Regions from separate parts of the Actinoplanes sp. NPDC049118 genome, predicted to be linked through region 1. Evidence: riboswitches for the same ligand, from Rfam matches in the RefSeq annotation. Region 1 holds a riboswitch; each other region holds the start of a gene.
The links. Region 1 has a riboswitch for cyclic di-AMP ahead of AB0B58_RS02005 (NlpC/P60 family protein). Riboswitches for the same ligand answer to the same signal wherever they lie in the genome.
Positions count from the first base shown of each region.

Region 1 (6,155 bases):
CGCACAGCACCGCCGCCGCGAGGACCGGCCGCGATCCGGTGCCGAGTCCCACCGCGCCGAGGACCACCGCGCCGCCGGTGGACAGGGCGACGCTCAGGCGGCGCGCGCGCAGCCGCACCGGGCCCGTGGTGCGCAGGGCGAGGAACATCGCGCCGATCAGCAGCGCCGCGAACAGGGCGGCGCCCGCTCCGGCCAGGGCGGGGGCGCCGAGCAGCGGGGCGGTGCTGCGGCTCAGTCCGGCGCCGGCGACCTGGCCGTCCGCGCCGAGCGCGAGGCCGTGCGTGATGACGCCGAGCACCGCGCCCCAGAGCAGCACGATCCCGGCCGAACTCGCCGCGAGGGCCGCGTCGCAGCGCCGCCGCCAGCGTTCGCCGTCGCCCTTGCCGCGGAACTCCAGCGCCACGCCGCGCACCGCGAGCAGCAGCAGCAGCGCGACCATCGGGAGGTACAGGCCCGAGAGCAGGGCCGCGTACCAGTCGGGGAAGGCCGCGAACGTCACGCCGATCGCGGCGACCAGCCAGACCTCGTTGCCGTCCCAGAACGGGCCGACCGTGCGGACGATCGCGCCGCGCTCGTGGTCGTCGCGGCCGGCGAGCGGGCCGAGCATGCCGACGCCGAAGTCGAAGCCCTCGAGGACGAAGAACAGCGTCCAGCAGAGGACCACCAGGCAGAACCAGACCGTGATCAACGTTGCTCCTCAGTAGACCGGTGCTTCGGCGGGGACCGGCGCGGTGGTGACCGGGGTCGGCGGCGGGGTGAGGGGCTGCCGGGCCAGGTGGCGGACCAGGCGTAGCCAGACGACCGCGAGCACGCCGTACACGGCGGTGAAGCCGATCAGGGACACCAGGACCTCGGCTCTGGTCAGGCCGGGGGAGATGCCGTCGGCCACCCGGGAGATGCCGAACGCCAGCCACGGCTGCCGCGCCGTCTCGGTGAAGATCCAGCCGAAGGAGTTGGCCGCGGTCGGCAGCAGCGGGATCAGCGGCAGGAACCGCAGGAACAGCCGGGCCGGGCGGTGGCCGCCGTCCAGGGTGCGGCCCCCGCGGGTCGACCACAGGTAGAGCGCGGCGGCCGCCATCGCCAGCATGCCGATGCCGATCATGAGGCGGAAGGTCCAGAACGCGACCGGGATCATCGGCACGTAGCTGCCCGGGCCGTACTCGGCGGCGTACTGGGCCTGCAGGTCGTCGATGCCCTGCACCTCGGCGCCGGGGCTGCCCTTGGCCAGGATGGACAGCAGCCAGGGCAGCTCGAGGCTGAAGAACGGCTTGCCGCCGCTGATGTCGCCGACCGCGAAGATCGAGAACGGCGCGCCGGTCGTGGTCTCGTAGAGCGACTCGGCGGCGGCCATCTTCATCGGCTGCACCTCGGTGATCACCTTGCCGAGGTGGTCGCCGGTCAGGGCGGTCAGCGCGCCGCCCGCGACGGTCATCCAGGCGCCCAGGCGGGCCAGCGGGCGGAACCCGTCGTCGGATCCGCGCCGCACGGCGACGGCCAGCAGGAGCGACCCGCCCACCATGGCCGCGCCGGCGAGGGTGTGCGGGAACGCGGCCAGGTTGACCTTGTTGAGCAGCAGGGCGCCGAAGTCGTCGAGGCGGGCGCGGCCGGTGACCGGGTCCAGCGAGTAGGCGACCGGGTTCTGCATGAACGAGTTCGCGGCCAGGATGATGAACGCGGACAGCACGGTGCCGACGGCGACCACCACGATCGTGGCCGCGTGCAGCGCCCGCGGCAGCCGGTCCCAGCCGAAGTACCACAGGGCCAGGAACGTGGCCTCGAGGAAGAACGCGAGCATGCCCTCGACGGCGAGCGTCGGGCCGAACACGTCGCCGTAGAAGCGGGCGAAGTTGCTCCAGCCCATGCCGAACTGGAACTCCTGCACGAGCCCGGTGACGACGCCGACGGCGAACGTGACGATGAGCAGCCCGCCGACGAACTTCGTCAGCCGCAGGTAGTTCTCCCGGCCGGTGCGCAGCCAGGCGATCTCCAGGCCCGCGGCGGCGCCGGCCAGGCTGATCGACAGCGGCACGAAGAAGTAGTGGTAGATCGTCACCACCGCGAACTGCAGCCGGGTCAGGTCGAGCACGTCCATGGTCATCCCCTCTACGACATTGCGTAGTAGATACTACGCATCGTAGTACGACGCTGTGCAGTAGAGTGGCACCCATGGCATTGGGGGACCTCGAACGCGAGGTCATGACGCAGTTGTGGGACGCCGGCGAGCCGCTGACCGTGCGCCAGGTGCACGACGGGCTGAGCCGCGACCGCGATCTGGCGTACACGACGGTGATGACCGTGCTGGACCGGCTCGCCAAGAAGGGCGTCGTCACGCAGCAGCGCGCCGACCGCGCCTACCGTTACGCGCCCGCGCAGAGCCGCGAGGAGATGACGGCCGCCCTGATGCTCGACGCGCTGCGCGCCGCGCCCGACGGCGTCCGCGACGCGGCGCTTGCACACTTCGTCGGCCGCATCGACCCGTCCGCACTCACCGCCGCGATCGAGTCGGCGCGGAAGGACCCGGGCGTCGCGCCGTGACCGCGCTGCTGCTCGGCGCGCTGGGGCTGACGCTGTCGCTTGTCGTGCCGGGCGTCCTCGCCCGGGCCCGCTGGACCGACCGGGCGCCGGCCGCCGCCGTGCTGCTCTGGCAGAGCATCACCCTCGCCGGTGTGCTCTGCGCGCTCGGCGTCGTGCTGGCCGCGCCGCAGGAGCTGGTCGGCGCGCTGGGCTCCGGCCGGCCGGTGGGCGCTGCCGCACTGATCGGCGCCCTCGCCGTCGCCGGGCTGATCATCCTGCGGCTGGTGGTCTCGCTGTTCCGGGTCGGCATCCGCTCGCGGGCCCGCCGCGCCCGGCACCGGATGCTTGTCGACCTGCTGGACAGCGCGGAGCGCCACGGCGAGCTGCCGGTCGAGGTGCCCGCCGGGCTGCGGGTGCTGAACGGGCCGCTGCCGTTCGCGTACTGCCTGCCGGGGCGCTCGTCGCGGGTGGTGCTCAGCAGCGGAGCGCTGCGGATCCTGGACGCCGCCCAGGTGGGCGTGGTGATCGCGCACGAGCAGGCGCACCTGCGGCACCGCCACGACGTGGTGATGGAGTCGTTCACTGCGTTCTACCGCTCGGTGCCCCGCCCGCTGCGCAGCCGCGCGCCGCTCGACGCCGTACACCTGCTGTTGGAGATGGTCGCGGACGACGCGGCCCGGCGGCGCGGCGGCGCGGCCCCGCTGCGCACGGCCCTCGCGCTGCTCGGCGACGCGGTCAGCCCCGACACGCCGGCCGAGGTCGGCGGGGCCGAGGCGGACCGCCGGCGCCGGCTGGACCGGCTGGCGGGCGCCGACCCCCGGTCCGCCGGCCTGGCCGTCGCGGCGGCCACCGGCGCGGCCGGGCTGCTGGTGTTACCGACAGTGATCCTGGTGGTGCCGTGGTTGGATCGGGCACTCTCGGCGTGGCCGCTTTAAGTCTGCATTAATTACGTTCGGTCACTGGGTGTTATGCGCTGTGTGCCCTGGTAACGCAGGGTTCTCTTCCGAATTGATCGGGAGTACGGTGGTGCCCGGCTCGGCAGTCCCCCCTCGTCCGAACCCGGGCGAACTGACGAGCCACGCCTAATCGTGTGATACGAGCCGGGGACCCAGGAAACCGGGGTCAAGCCACAGCGACATCGTGGCCGGGCGTCTTCCCGCCCGAACCCGTCAGCTAACCCGGTCGGCGTTGTGGGAAGAAAGGACACTGCACCTACGTGAAACGGATTGAGGCGCGACGCGCCGCAATTCTGCGCAGCGTCGCCTGCGCCGTCGCCGCGGTCGGAATTCTTCTCGCTCCCGGGGTGGCGCACGCGACGCCGTCCCCGTCGAGCATCGAAAAGCAGATCGACGAGCAGTGGAACAAGCTCGAACCGGTCATCGAGCAGTACAACAACGTGCACAACCAGCTGCTCAAGAACCGGGCTCAGCTCAAGAAGATCGACAAGCGGCTCGCTCCGCTGGAGCTGCAGGTCAATCTCGCCATGTCGCAGGTGGGCAACATGGCGGGGCAGGCATACATGCAGGGTTCGCCCAACGCGGTGAAGGCCATGATCGTCAGTGGCTCGCCGACCGGCCTGACCGAGAAACTCACGTTCCTCGACCAGCTCAGCCGGCACCAGCGCGAGTCGGTCGCCGACGTGGCGAAGCTGCGCGACAAGCTCGCGGCCGACAAGCGTGATCTGGACACCCTCACCGATGCTGTCGCGGCGCGCGACAAGCTGCTGGGGCAGCAGAAGAAGGACATCCAGAAGAAGGTCGACGAGCTGCAGAAGCTGCGGATCAAGGCGTACGGCGCGAGCGGCGGCTCCGACGGCGCGTTCCGCACGGGCCCGTGCCCGGTCGACTACAACAACGACAAGGGCGGGCGCGCGGCGCAGCGGGCGTGCGACCTCATCGGCAAGCCGTACGTCTTCGGCGCCGAGGGTCCGGGCGGTTACGACTGCTCCGGCCTCACCAAGGTGGCGTGGGCGGCCGTCGGGGTGCACCTGGAGCACTACACGGGTGACCAGATCCGGACGGGCAGGTCGATCAGCCGCAGCGAGCTGCAGCCGGGCGACCTGGTCTTCTACGGAAGCCCCGTGCACCACGTGGGCATCTATGTCGGTGGCAACACGATGGTCCACGCGCCACACACCGGTGACCACGTCCGGATGGCCTCGATCGACCGTGGCGGTGCCATCACCGGCATTCGCCGGCCGGGCTGACCGAGGCACGCACCACATCGGAGAAGCCGCCACGCCAGTGGCGGCTTCTCTGTATCAGAATGGCCGGATGCTTCCCGCCGTCTTCACCCGCAACGTCGCCACCGCCTGGGGCGAGGCCGGCCGCGAATGGCTGGCCGGCCTGCCGGCGCTTGTCGACTCCGTGGCCCGGGACTGGCGGCTGACCGTCGGCACGCCGTACCCGCTGAGCTTCAACTGGGTGGCGCCCGTGCGCCGGGCCGACGGCTCGCCCGCGGTGCTCAAGCTCGGCGTGCCGACGGCCGCCCACCTGGCGCAGGAGGCCGATGCGCTGTCGTTCTTCGCCGGCGCCGGCGCCGGCGCGGCCGGGCTGCTGGACCGCGACGCGGGCCGCGGCGCCCTGCTGATCGAGCGGGTGGAGCCCGGGCACACGCTGCGCACCCTGGTGCGCGAGCAGGACGAGCGGGCGACGGCCGTCCTGGTCGCCATGATGCGGCGCCTGCACCGGCCCGCGCCGCCGGGGCTGGCGTGCGCGGAGCTCACCACGTACGCGGAGGGCTTCGCCGCGCACCTGCGGCGTTACCCGGGCGACGACCCGATTCCGCGTCGCCTGGTCGAGCGGGCCGCCGGGCTCTTCGACGAGTTGTGCGCCTCCGCGCCGCGGCGCGTCGTCCTGCACGGCGACCTGCACCACGAGAACGTGCTGGCCGGTACCCGGGAGCCGTGGCTGGCCATCGACCCGCACGGCCTGCTCGGCGACCCGGGCTACGAGGTCGGCGCCGTGCTCTACAACCCCTTCGACGGCGACGAGCCCGTGCTCGACCTGCTGCCGGCGCGGATCGAGCAGTTCGCCGACGGCCTCGACATGGACATCGACCGGGTGGTCGCGTGGGGCTTCGTGCAGGCCGTGCTGTCGGAGGTCTGGTCGAGCGACGGCGACGGCGACGGCGACGGCGGCGCCGCGACGCCCGGCCAGGCCCTCGACGTCGCGCTCACTCTGGCGCCGCGCCTGCGCTGACCAGGCGTAGCAGGCGCACGAGTTCCCCGCGTTCCGTGGCCGACAGCGGCGCGAGCAGCTCGTCCTGGATCTGTTCGGCCCGCTCGGCCAGGGCCCGCGCGCGCCGGCGGCCCTGCGGGGTCACCGTGACGATGTTGCGGCGCCGGTCCGCCGGGTCCGGCCGGCGCTGCACGTAGCCGTCCTCCGCCAGCTCGTTGAGCGCCGCGACCATGTCGCTGAAGTGGATCTCCGTACGCCGCCCCAGGTCCGCCTGGCTGGCCGGGCCGTCGTCGATCAGCGTGGTCAGCAGCCGGTAGTGGTAGCCGCGTGCGCCGATCTCGGCGAAGCGCTCGGTGACGAGGCGGTGTGCCAGCGCCGCGGTCCGGGTCAGCAGCCGGCTCGGGAGGTCGTCCATGTGTGCAGGCTAACATTTGCCACCCTAACGTTAGTCGGCCTAACGTT
Region 1 covers NZ_JBEZDY010000001.1:437,177-443,331, forward strand. The annotation lists gene cydB (cytochrome d ubiquinol oxidase subunit II) at 1-688, opposite strand, end outside; gene AB0B58_RS01990 (cytochrome ubiquinol oxidase subunit I) at 698-2,098, opposite strand; gene AB0B58_RS01995 (BlaI/MecI/CopY family transcriptional regulator) at 2,167-2,535, shown strand; gene AB0B58_RS02000 (M56 family metallopeptidase) at 2,532-3,449, shown strand; cyclic di-AMP (ydaO/yuaA leader) riboswitch at 3,584-3,717, shown strand; gene AB0B58_RS02005 (NlpC/P60 family protein) at 3,731-4,720, shown strand; gene AB0B58_RS02010 (aminoglycoside phosphotransferase family protein) at 4,788-5,714, shown strand; gene AB0B58_RS02015 (MarR family winged helix-turn-helix transcriptional regulator) at 5,689-6,108, opposite strand.

Region 2 (6,155 bases), on a different contig from region 1:
TCGTGATCGGCGTGGACCGGGTCGGCCAGGCCGACGCGCTGCGCGCACACGGCGCTGACCTCGTCGTGCAGGACCTCGCCGAGCTCCTGAAGTAACCCCACACTCTTTCTCCTTTTCAGTGCGAGAGGCACCACCGTGATCCGTGAACGGGCCTACCCCGTCGATCCCTGGCACATCAGGGAGACCCGGCTGGACCTGGACCTGCTGGCTCAGTCCGAGTCCGTCTTCGCCCTGGCCAACGGCCACATCGGCATCCGCGGGAACCTGGACGAGGGTGAGCCGCACGGCCTGCCCGGCACCTACCTGAACTCGTTCTACGAGCTGCGGCCGCTGCCGTACGCCGAGGCGGGCTACGGGTTCCCCGAGTCGGGCCAGACGATGGTCAACGTCACCAACGCCAAGCTCATGCGGCTCCTCGTGGACGACGAGCCGTTCGACGTGCGGTACGGCGAGCTGCGCTCCCACGAGCGCACGCTGGACCTGCGCGCGGGCACCCTCGAGCGGATAGTGGAGTGGGTCTCGCCCTCCGGCCAGGCGATCCGGGTGCGCACCGTCCGGCTGGTGTCGTTCACGCAGCGCTCGGTCGTCGCGTTCCTCTACGAGGTCGAGCCGCTGGACCACCCCGCCCGGCTGATCCTGCAGTCCGAGCTGGTGGCCAACGAGCAGCTCCCGCCGACCAGCAAGGACCCCCGCGTCGCCGCGGTTCTGGATCACCCGCTGCAGGCCGAGGAGCTGCTGGAGCAGCGCACCGGTGGCCTGCTCGTGCACCGGACGAAGGCCAGCGACCTGCGGATGGCCGCGGCGATGGAGCACCTGGTCGAGGCGCCGGGCAAGCACGCCGTCACCACCGAGGGGCACCCGGACTGGCTGCGCACCACGGTGGCCTGCAAGCTCGAGCCGGGGCAGAAGCTGCGCGTCGTCAAGCTGGCCGCGTACGGCTGGTCGAGCAACCGGTCGCTGCCGGCGGTGCGCGACCAGGTCGGCGCCGCCCTCGCCAGCGCCCGGCTGGACGGCTGGGAGGGCCTCGTCGAGGCGCAGCGCGACTATCTCGACGCCTTCTGGGACCACTCCGACGTCAAGGTCGAGGGTGACCCGGAGGTGCAGCAGGCGGTGCGCTTCGGCCTCTTCCACATGCTGCAGGCCGGTGCCCGCGCCGAGCAGCGGCCGATCGGCTCCAAGGGCCTCACCGGCCCCGGCTACGACGGTCACACGTTCTGGGACGCCGAGACGTTCGTGCTGCCGGCCCTGACCTACACCCAGCCGTCCGCGGCCGCGGACGTGCTGCGCTGGCGGCACTCCACGTTGGATCTGGCCCGGGAGCGCGCGCAGACCCTCGGCCTGCAGGGCGCGGCCTTCCCGTGGCGCACCATCCGCGGGCAGGAGTGCTCGGCGTACTGGCCGGCCGGCACGGCCGGCTTCCATATCGGCGCCGACATCGCCGACGCCGTGCGCCGCTACGTCTCGGCCACCGGCGACTACGACTTCGAGCGCGAGGTCGGCCTCGAACTGCTGGTGGAGACCGCCCGGCTGTGGCGTTCACTTGGCCACCACGACCGGCACGGCCGCTTCCACATCGACGGCGTCACGGGCCCCGACGAGTACACGGCCGTGGTGGACGACAACATCTACACCAACCTGATGGCGCAGCAGAACATGTTCGCCGCGGCGGACGCGGCCAAGCGGCATCCCGACCTCGCCCGCAGGCTGGGCGTGGACGGCGAGGAGTCGGCGTCGTGGCGGGACGCGGCGGCATCCGTGCACATCCCGTACGACCGGGAGCTCGGGGTGCACCAGCAGTCGGAGGGCTTCACCCGGCTGCAGGAGTGGGACTTCGAGAACACCCCGCCGGAGGCGTACCCGCTGCTGCTGAACTACCCGTACTTCGACCTGTACCGCAAGCAGGTGGTCAAGCAGGCCGACCTGGTCATGGCGATGTACGTGCGCGGCGACGCCTTCACGCCGGAGGAGAAGGCCCGCAACTTCGCCTACTACGACTCGCGTACCGTGCGGGACTCGTCGCTGTCGGCGTGCATCCAGGCCGTCATGGCGGCGGAGGTTGGTCACCTCGAGCTGGCACACGACTACCTGGGCGAGGCCGCCCTGATGGACCTGCACGACCTGCATCAGAACGCCCGCGACGGCGTGCACGTGGCGTCGCTGGCCGGCTCCTGGATCGCACTGGTGGCGGGACTGGGCGGCATGCGGGACTCGGGCGGACAGCTGTCGTTCGCGCCGCGCCTGCCGAGCCGGATCAACGCCCTGGAGTTCTCGCTGCTCTGGCGCGGCCTGCGGCTGCGGGTGGAGGTGACGGCCGACGAGGTCACCTACTCGTTGCGCAACGGCGGCGGCTCGGCCCGGTTGGACCTCCTGCACCACGGCAAGGAGGTCACGATCACCCAGGTGAAGCCGGTCGTGCTCGGCATCCCGCCGGCGCCGCCGACCGACCTGCCGCCGACCCAGCCGGCCGGTCGTGCCCCGGTCCGCCGGGCCACCGGCAGCTGACCGACCCCGGCAACGAGAAAGCCCCCGTCCTCTCGCAGGGCGGGGGCTTTCTCATGGCTGGAGGATCAGAGCATCGACACGTGTACGTGGTCCGTGTGGTCGCTCGGGCCGGAGTACGACTTCCAGCCGGTCGCGGGGAACCAGATCTGCCTGTTCCAGATGACGTACAGGATGCCGAGCCGGTCGGCGTTGCGGACCAGGAACGCCATCAGGTTGTTGCCGTACTCCCGGGTGTCCCGGTTGTGCCAGGGCGCGAAGCCGCTTTTCTGCAGCGACCAGTCGCAGGCCCGGCCCTTCGGATGCTCGAACGGGCCCCCGTTGCGGTGGCAGCCGACGAACCGCTTGAAGTTCGCCTTCTTCACTTCCTTGTACATGTGGAAGGTCCGCGGGGTGACGCAGCCGCCGGTCGTCGGGTCGTTCACGCTGCACGACTCGGCGCCGAAGTCGCCGTCGGAGTTGCGCGGCGCCGCGGCGGCCACGGGCGAGTTGGCGAGCACGAAACCGCCGGTCACCGTGGTGCCGCCGACCTTCGCCAGGGCGTTCTCCGCCGACTCCTTCTGCTTCTTCATCAGGGCGAGGTTGCGCTGCTGGGCCTTGACCTCCTGGTCGAGGCGGGCCTTGGCCGCGCTGACCTGGTCGATGGCCTGGTAGAGCTCGTGCAGCTTGCCGTCGTTGAGGGCGCTGATCTCCTCGAGCGAGACCGCCTTCTTGAGGAAGCCCCGCGGGCCTTTGGCGTTCAGCAGGAAGCCCATGGTGGAGATGCCACCCCTGCGGTACTGCTGTGCCGCGACCGCGCCGACCTCGGGAAGCAGGGCGTCCCGGCGGGACTCGGCGTTCTTGACCTGGAGGGCCAGGCCGAGCTGCGTCTTGGTCGATTTCGCTACCGCCGACTTCGCCGCGACGAAACGCCGACCCGTGGAGTCGAGAACGTCGTTGAGAAGCGGATCGTCGTCGCCGTCATCGGCTGTCGACGACTTCTTGTCGTCGGGGTCGGCGCTGGCCGGAGCGGCGGGCACGAGAAGCATCGTGACCGCGACGAGCGGTGCCAGGGCGAGGACCAGCCACCGGCGGGGTCTTGCCGTCATTCAGAATCCTTCCGCGTGGCCGCCGACCGGGTTAGCTGACGGGTTCGGGACGGAAGCGATCCCTACCACGGTTAAGTGGATTCACCCCACTACTACGTGTGGTTCCCCGGCTCGCCTCGCGGCGATTAGGCGGTGGGCTGCCGGCACCTTGGGGGCGGTGCCTTCCTTGGCAGCAACCGGCGGCCAGCTTACCTGACATCGGGCCGTCTGCCAGTCTCCGCGAGGGCCAGAAAAGCGTTACCCCACAACGACTTTCCGTTACCTTTCGATGGAATGGCACGGGCCGTTAACCCATGGTGAGACATCGGTGTGAGTCGTTGCATTCCTTTCACGCCAGAATTACGCCGAGTGCTCGCATTGTTGCCCAGAGTGCGACACCTGTCGATTCTTAGCATCGATGGGTAGTGTTCGTCACGGTCTCAGAGCAGACCGCCGCCTAATCGCCGCAAGGCGAGCCGGGGAACCAACCGAGTAATGGGGTGAATCGGGTCCGCGCCGTAAGCGTGGACCGGTAGGGATCGCTTCCGTCCCGAACCCGTCAGCTAACCCGGTCGGCGGCCGACGGAAGGAAAGCACGTGAGGCTCAACCCTGTCCGCCGGCGATTAGCGACCGTGCTCGCGGCGCTCGTCGCCACCTCGGGGCTGGCGCTCGTCGCCCCGTCCCCCGCCTCCGCCGCCCCTCGTCCGCTCGCCGCGCCGGGTGATTCCGGCGACGACGGCGAGGGTGGCTCCAAGTCCCTGGTCCAGCAGCTCGAGGCGGCGTCCCGGGGCTTCGTCGAGGCCAAGGAGGCCCTGGTCCGCTCCAAGAAGCGCCAGCAGCAGTTGATCGACAAGCTCAAGGAGATCGACACCGAGCTCGGCCCCAGGCAGGCGGCGCTGGACGACATCGTCCAGCAGTCGTATCGCGTCGGGCGGCTCGGGCCGATGACCGCCCTGCTCACCGCCGACTCCACCGGCAGCATGCTGGACCGCGCGGAGATCCTCGAGACGGTCGCCGTCAAGCAGGACCGCGCGGTGCGTGACCTCAAGGACTCCCGGAGCCGGCAGGAGCGGGCGAAGACCGCGATCGACGCCGAGATCCGCGACCAGCAGCGCCAGCTCGACATCATGGCCAAGCGCAAGGCGCAGGCGGAGGGCGCGCTCAAGGCGGCCAACGCGGCGAACGGCGTCGACGAATCGTCGAGCGGCGCCGAGTCCAGCGGTGGGGGTTCCAGCGGCGGCGGCAGCAGCCTGAAGGCCGCGGCCGCGCCGCGCAACTCCGACGGCTCGCTGCCGAACCAGTCCTGCAGCGTCAACGACCCGACGACGTCCGGCTGCATCACGGGGCGCACCCTGCACGCGATGAAGGAGGCGCAGAAGGACGGCTTCACCCGCTTCGTCTCGTGCTTCCGCGAGCAGAACAGCGGCGAGCACCCACAGGGCAAGGCCTGCGACTTCGCCGCCGACAAGAAAGGCTTCGGCGGCGTCGCGACCGGCAGCAGCAGGACATACGGCGACAGGCTGTCGAACTACTTCATCAACAACGCCGGCGGGCTCGGCGTGCTCTACGTGATCTGGTTCAAGCGGATCTGGCTGCCCAGCAGCGGCTGGAAGGCGTACTCCCGGGGCAACGGCGACCCCTCGAGTGATCACACCAACCACGTGCATCTGTCGATGCGCTAGCCGGCAGGGGTGCGGGGCCTACCGCTTGACGTAGGCCTCGTACTCCTTCAGCACGTCCTCGGTCCGGCCGTCCGCCCGGATCTGCCCCGACTCGAGCCAGATGCTGCGCTCGCAGGTGTCCCGGATCGACTGCTCGCTGTGGCTGACCAGGAAGACCGTGCCGGCCTCGGCGCGCAGGTCGCGGACCCGCTGCTCGCTGCGCCGGCGGAACTTCGCGTCGCCGGTGGCCAGCGCCTCGTCGATCAGCAGCACGTCGTGCTTCTTCGCCGCCGCGATGGAGAACCGCAGCCGCGCCGACATGCCGGACGAGTAGGTGCGCATCGGCAGCGAGCTGAAGTCGCCGCGCTCGTTGATCCCGGAGAACTCGATGATGTCCTTCACCTGGGACTTCACCTGCGCCGGAGACATGCCCATCGCCAGGCAGCCAAGCACGACGTTCCGCTCGCCCGGCAGGTCGTTCATCAGGGCCGCGTTGACGCCGAGCAGCGACGGCTGCCCGGCCGCGTAGATCGCGCCCCGCTCGACCGGGAGCAGCCCGGCGATCGCCCGCAGCAGGGTCGACTTGCCGGAGCCGTTGGTGCCGATCAGGCCGACGGCCTCGCCCTTGTAGGCGACGAAGCTGACGCCCTTGATCGCGTGCACCTCGCGCAGCGTGGCCGGCTTGGCGCCGGTGACGATCCGCTTGAAGCTCGACAGCGGGCTGCCCGTTCCGGGCGTCGCGGACTGGTGTACCCGGTAGACCACGTGTGCGTCGTCGACGATGACCGTCGGTTCGCGCCGGTCGGTGCTGGAGCCGTCAGCCACGGCCGTACCCCTTCTCTCCGCGCCAGAAGTAGACATAACCACCGAGCCCGACCAGGAGCGTCCAGGCGATCGCCTGGGCCCACAGCAGCGGGGCCGACGCCG
Region 2 covers NZ_JBEZDY010000008.1:97,082-103,236, reverse strand. The annotation lists gene AB0B58_RS14245 (beta-phosphoglucomutase family hydrolase) at 1-95, shown strand, start outside; gene AB0B58_RS14240 (glycoside hydrolase family 65 protein) at 136-2,502, shown strand; gene AB0B58_RS14235 (hypothetical protein) at 2,568-3,587, opposite strand; cyclic di-AMP (ydaO/yuaA leader) riboswitch at 3,591-3,729, opposite strand; cyclic di-AMP (ydaO/yuaA leader) riboswitch at 4,011-4,160, shown strand; gene AB0B58_RS14230 (hypothetical protein) at 4,164-5,249, shown strand; gene AB0B58_RS14225 (ABC transporter ATP-binding protein) at 5,268-6,053, opposite strand; gene AB0B58_RS14220 (ABC transporter permease) at 6,046-6,155, opposite strand, start outside.
Region 2: another riboswitch for cyclic di-AMP. It lies ahead of AB0B58_RS14235 (hypothetical protein); the one in region 1 lies ahead of AB0B58_RS02005 (NlpC/P60 family protein).

Region 3 (6,155 bases), on a different contig from region 1:
GGCGCCGGCCCGGAGCTGGAGCAGCGGTTCGCCGCACGCCAGGGCGCGGTGGAGAACGCCAAGGGCTTCCTCGGCTTCGAGCTGCTGCGCCCGGTCAGCGGCGAGACCCGGTACTTCGTCTACACCCGCTGGGAGACGGAGGAGGACTTCCAGGCCTGGTCCGCGGGATCGGGCCGGGCCGCACACGCCGGCGAGCGCAGCCGCCCGGTCGCCTCGGGCGCCAGCCTGCTGGAGTTCGAGGTCGTCCAGCACGTCACGAAGTAGTCCCTCAGCCCTCCGCGTTACGGGCGGCCGCCGCGATCAACCGCTCGGCGACCGCCCGGCGGTCCATGCCGAGGCGCTGCGAGGTCTCCCGCAGCACGTCGTAGGCCTCCTGCACGCCGCAGCCGCGCTGAGCGATGATCACGCCGGCCGCCCGGTCGACGGTGGCGCCCTCGCTGAGCCCCTCGCGCCGGCGCAGCTCGCCGAGCAGAACCTCGGCCTGGTTGACCACCGCCATGGTGGTCAGCAGCAGTTCGGGGGCGATGCCGCCCGGCTGCGCGACGAAGAGGCTCAGCGAACCGACCGAGGTGCGCTGCACGTCGAGCGGGAACGAGACGATGCCGTGCACCCCCTCGGCGCGGGCGCACTCGGCGAGCTCGGGCCAGCGCGGGTCGGACTGCAGGTCGCCCGCGGTGACCAGCACGCGGTTGCGGGCGGCCTCGAGGCCGGGGCCGTGTCCGGTGCCGTACTGCCGGTCGTCCAGGGCCTTCGCCCGGGCCCCGGAGGCGGCCAGCACGGGCGGACCGCCCTCGCCGATCAGCGCCACCGAGCAGCGCAGCACCCCCGGCACCGCGCCGGCCACGAAGGCGGCGAGGCGGTACAGGGCCTGCGGCACGTCGTCGGCGCCGAGCATGCGCACGGACAGCTCGTGCAGCAGCCCGGCCAGCTCAACCGGGTGCGGGCCGGCGGCCAGGCCGTCACCCGGCCGGACGGCCGGGACTCCGTGGTCACCGCCGGCGCCCCGGTCCGCCGCGATGACCTCGCCGTTCACCGCACGGCCCACCGCGACCGCCCCGATACCGCGGTCGTTCACGGCGCCCGGTTCCGGCGCCACGCCACGGCCCGCCGCGACGACGGTCGCCGTGGCCACCGCCAGCTCGCCGGCCACGCTCTCGGCGGCCGGCAGGGACTTGGTGGGCAGGGGCACGCGACCACGACCCACGGCGCGGGTCTGGCCGACGGTGACGGAATTTCCCGGGGTGCCGGAGGCCGGCGGGACACGGCGCGAGACGAGCCGTCCGGAGCTCCGTTGCGGGGCTGACATTTGCCCGATATTGCCATGCGCATCGGCGAACACGAAAGTCGTGTCCACTACCGGGTGCCTATCGGGGCGACACCGTCCGCTTCCCCGCGCAGCGCACCGGGAACGAATCCGGCACGGCCCCCGGGCCCGCCCCGAACCCGTCCAGCGCCGCGAGGACGGCCGCTGCCTGCGACTCGGCGACGGCTGCGCGTCGTCCCGGCGGCGCGCTGATCGACACGGTCCTGGTCCATGGAGATCGATTACCCGTGCCCCGCCGTCACGAACCCCCGCGGGCAGACAAATGCGCCGCCCCCGGAACCCAGGAGCGGCGCAGATGAAGATGCCGGTGCGCAGGTCGCCTCTCGGCGAAAGGCTCAACGCGGCTCCAGCCGAACGGTATTCCGCGAAGGCTAAGGGTGAGGCCCGGGGACACTGATCGCACCGACATCCAACCCAACCGTCGGCGGGGTACCGGGATTCCGGTAGCGCTTGTGACCCAGACCACACCCGCCGCCCGCGATCCGCTCAGAAGTCCTGGGTGAGCCGGGACGGATCGATCTCGCGGCCGGGATGCCGGGCCAGATACTCGGTCTCGAGCTCGGCCGTGCGCCGCAGATGCGTCGCGAGCGCCGCCTCGGGGGCGTGCCGCAGCGCGTCGAGCCGGGTCCGGTGCAGACTCGCCAGCTCGCGCAGCAGGTCGTCGTCTGCCAGACCCGCGGGAGCGATGCCGGTTTCGAAGACGACGAGCTCGTCGTCCCCGGGGCCGAGCCGGGCGTCGGTCATGACTCCACCTCCTTGTGCCTAACGCAACGGTTGCCCGAGCTCCCTGCCGCCAAACCCACGCCGGTACGCTGAGCGACATGAAAGGGCTGTGGACCCCCGCGTGGATCGCGCGCCACGTCCTCGCCCTGGTGCTCGTGGCCGGATTCCTGGGCCTGGGCTGGTGGCAGTTCAGCCGGGCCACCGGCGGCAACACGCTCAGCTGGGGCTACACCTTCGAGTGGCCGGTGTTCGCCGCGTTCGTCGTCTTCCTGTGGTTCCGCGAGGTCCAGCAGGAGCGCCGCGCGGGACGCGCGCCCGCGCAGGACGCCGAGGAGCCGGAGCAGCCCGCGCAGGGCGAGCCCCCGGTGGCGGTACGCCGCCCGGTCCGGGTGCCCGTGGCCTCCGCGGCACCCGCCGACGACGACCCCGAGCTGGCGGCGTACAACGACTACCTGAGCTGGCTGGCCGCCCACCCGGGTGCCCGGCCCGGCGACTACCCCGGACGCCGCACCAAGACCAGTTGAACCAAAGGACGTGGATCGTGCAGGGAGCCCTCACCCGCTACCGGATCATCGCCTGGATCGTCGGCGTGGTCCTCATCGTGCTCGTCGTGATCGGCATGCCGCTGAAGTACCTCGGGGACGACGACACGGTGGTGGCCGCGGTCGGGCCGTTCCACGGCTTCCTCTACATGCTCTATCTGGTCGCCACGTTCGACCTGAGCCGCCGCGCGGGCTGGCCGCTCGGCCGGATGCTGCTCGTGATGCTGGCCGGCACCGTCCCGTTCTTCTCCTTCTGGGCGGAACGGGTCGTCACGCACAAGTGGGCCGTCGAGGTCCCGGACGCCCCGCCGGCTATGGCAGAGTAGGCGAAAGTAACGCTTCGAATCGGCCTTGTCGCCGCCCGCTATCGGGATCATTCCGATATTAGTGATTATTGGCGCAAGTCACTCTTCCGGCTCTTGTGTTAATGCCGAGCGCCGATAAGTTAATGCGGTTGGTCCGGTCCGCAGCCACACCCCTCGGTGGCGCCGGCCAGCGCCGTCGAATCCTCGCCGGCGGAATGGGACGGCCCCGATCCCCCAGGGTCACCCTTCCGCCACGACGAACCGGGGAACCACCGAGCAGCATCGGGGTGAATCCGCGCCAGCGGTAGGGCCTTCTTCCCGCCCGAATCCGTCAGCTAACCCGGTAGGCGGCCAAGCGGAAGAAAGGCCACGTACCGTTGCCACACGCCCGAACCAGGCTCCGCGCGCTGGCGGTCGCCGTCCTGGCGATCGCGATCTCCGGAACCTCGGCGACCGCCGCGCACGCGGAACCGTCGAAGAGTGAGCTCACCAAGAAGATCGACAAGGCGTCCGACCAGCTCGAGGACGTCGTCGAGTCGTACAACAAGATGAAGATCAGCCTGAAGAAGACGAAGGCTGACGAAAAGGAACTCATCGCGTCGCTCGGTCCCGCCAAGGAGGCCCTCGTGGCCGCCGGCGCGCAGATGAACACCATCGCCGCGTCGGCATACAAGTCCGGCAACGTCGGCACCATGAACGTCATGCTCGAAGGAGCGGACAACCTCATGGACCGGATGAGCATCCTCGAGCAGATCTCCCGCAGCCGCAGCCGGGACATCGCCAAGTACACCGCGACGACGCAGAACTTCGCCGAGCGTCAGGCCGCCCTCAAGGCGACACAGGACAAGCAGGCCGCCGAGGTCAAGGAGCTGTCCGACCGCAAGAAGAAGATCGAGGGCGACCTCAAGGAGCTGTACGCGATGCGTACGGCCGCGTACGGCTCGGCGACCGAGACCGGCAGCAGGTACACCGGCCCCATCCCGAAGATCTCGGGCTCGGCGGGCAAGGCGGTGACGTTCGCCTACAACGCCATCGGCGTCATGTACGACTATGGCGCCGACGGCCCGAACGGCTACGACTGCTCCGGCCTGACCTCCGCCGCCTGGCGGGCGGCCGGCAAGTCGCTGCCGCACAACGCCGCCGCGCAGTACAGCGCGACAAGCCGGATCAGCCGTTCCCAGCTCCAGCCGGGCGACCTGGTCTTCTATCGCAGCAACGGTCACGTCGGCATCTATGTCGGCGGCGGCCAGATCATCGACGCCTCCCGCGCGGGTCAGCCCGTGAAGAAGCGGTCGATCGACATCATGACGCCGAACGGCTACGGCCGGATCGGCTGAGTCAGGCACAAGCAGAAGGCCGGCGCCCCGTGGGGGCGCCGGCCTTCTTGTGATCGTGGGCGGTTCTGGGTTACGCGGCCTGCAGGCCCTCGGCCCGGGCCAGCTCGCGCAGCCGGCCGAGCGCCTGGATCTCGAGCTGGCGGATCCGCTCGCGGGAGAGCGAGAAGCGCGACGCCACCTCGGTCAGCGAGTGCTCGCGACCGTCCTCGAGGCCGTACCGGGCGCGCATGATGCCCGCCGACCGGTCGTCGAGGTGGTTCAGCAGGCCCTCGATGCGCTGACGCTCCAGCGCGGTCAGGACGATCTCCTCCGGCGACGGGGCGTCACTGTCGGCGACGAGGTCGCCGAGGTTCGTGTCGCCGTCGTCGCCCACCGGGGTGTCCAGCGACACGGTGTCCTGGGCCCAGCGGGTCAGTTCGGTGACGCGCTCCACCGTCACGCCCAGCGCCGCGGCGACCTGCGCGGGCTCCGGGTCGGCGCCGAGCTCGCGGACGAGCTGGCGGGTGACGTTGCGCATCCGGTTGACGTCCTCGACCAGGTGCACGGGCAGGCGCACGGTGCGCTCCTGCTGTGCGATCGCCCGGCTGATCGCCTGGCGGACCCACCACGTGGCGTAGGTCGAGAACTTGTAGCCGCGCTCGTAGTCGAACTTCTCGACGGCGCGCACGAGGCCCGTGTTGCCCTCCTGGATGAGGTCGAGCATCGGCATGCCCGAACGCACGTAGCGACGCGCGATCGACACGACGAGTCGCAGGTTCGCGCGGATGAAGAGGTCCTTCGCCCGCTTGCCCTCGGTGGCCAGTCGCTCCAGTTCCTCCCGGCTCACGCCGCGACGGACCTCGCCGGTGTCGAGCAGGTGCTCGGCGTAGAGCCCGGCCTCGATTGCCTTGGAGAGGTCGACCTCCCTGGCAGCATCCAACAGCGGCGTCCGGGAGATCTCGTGCAGGTAGACTCCGACGAGGTCGCGCTCCTCGGCGACCTGGTCGGTCCGCATCACGGTGTTTTTCTCCACGTTGCCCACGGTCCCCTCATTGCCTTCACTAACCCTGTTACGGGCAATACCTGCGTCCATCAGCCGTCCCCGTAACTTCCGCAGCTCGTGCATTGCGGTGCTGACACCTACATGAACAGAAGTCGGCGTGCACTGATTCCGGCTGGTGGTTCGAAAGTGTCACGAATGTCTGAGTGTCACCTGAGAGCCGCATGCATACTTACTGAGGAAGGCCCTCTCAGAGGCATTCGGAGCCGCACCCGGCGTGGATGCGTCGATATACGCATACCCTTGCGCCTACCTCATGACACCATCGGCCCCTCATTCGTCACAGCGACGGGCATCACGCGTCTCCCTGCGATGCTCGTCACTACCCAGTACGGCCGGGTAGCCAAATGGGTTCATCTCCAGCATCGACAGGTTGTCGCCGGGCCTGAAGCAAATGCACACGGCAAAAGATCCCGCCGCTGCTCGGACCGGGACCAACTGCCACGATGCGGCACGACAGGCTGCAGTTCACTAGCCCGCACGGGTGACCCACGCATGGATGACGGCCGTTCGGACGGGCCCGTTGCACCCTTCGGCCGATCCTCGCGACAGTGAGGGAAAACACACCGCTAACGTGCTCCCCATGGAGCGCAGCGTGCTGGTTACGGGTGGGACGGGTGGGCTCGGCGAGGCGGTCGTCGAGATACTGCGGGATCAGAACTGGCGGGTCGTCGCTCCCGTGCGTGCGGGCGCGGCCGGCCGGCTGCCGAAGGGTGCGGTCGGGGTCGAGGCCGACCTGAGCGAGCCCGCGGACGTGCGGGCGGCCGTGGCCGTCGCGGCGGGTGACCCGGACGCGCCGCTGCGCGCCGTGGTCAACCTGGTCGGCGGGTACGCGGGCGGCGGGCTCGTGCACGAGACGGCGATCGAGGACTTCGAGGCGATCAT
Region 3 covers NZ_JBEZDY010000019.1:100,131-106,285, forward strand. The annotation lists gene AB0B58_RS28045 (antibiotic biosynthesis monooxygenase) at 1-264, shown strand, start outside; gene AB0B58_RS28050 (ANTAR domain-containing protein) at 269-1,189, opposite strand; gene AB0B58_RS28055 (DUF6158 family protein) at 1,811-2,068, opposite strand; gene AB0B58_RS28060 (hypothetical protein) at 2,146-2,571, shown strand; gene AB0B58_RS28065 (DUF3817 domain-containing protein) at 2,589-2,915, shown strand; cyclic di-AMP (ydaO/yuaA leader) riboswitch at 3,126-3,259, shown strand; gene AB0B58_RS28070 (NlpC/P60 family protein) at 3,272-4,231, shown strand; gene AB0B58_RS28075 (sigma-70 family RNA polymerase sigma factor) at 4,302-5,303, opposite strand; gene AB0B58_RS28080 (SDR family NAD(P)-dependent oxidoreductase) at 5,854-6,155, shown strand, end outside.
Region 3: another riboswitch for cyclic di-AMP. It lies ahead of AB0B58_RS28070 (NlpC/P60 family protein); the one in region 1 lies ahead of AB0B58_RS02005 (NlpC/P60 family protein).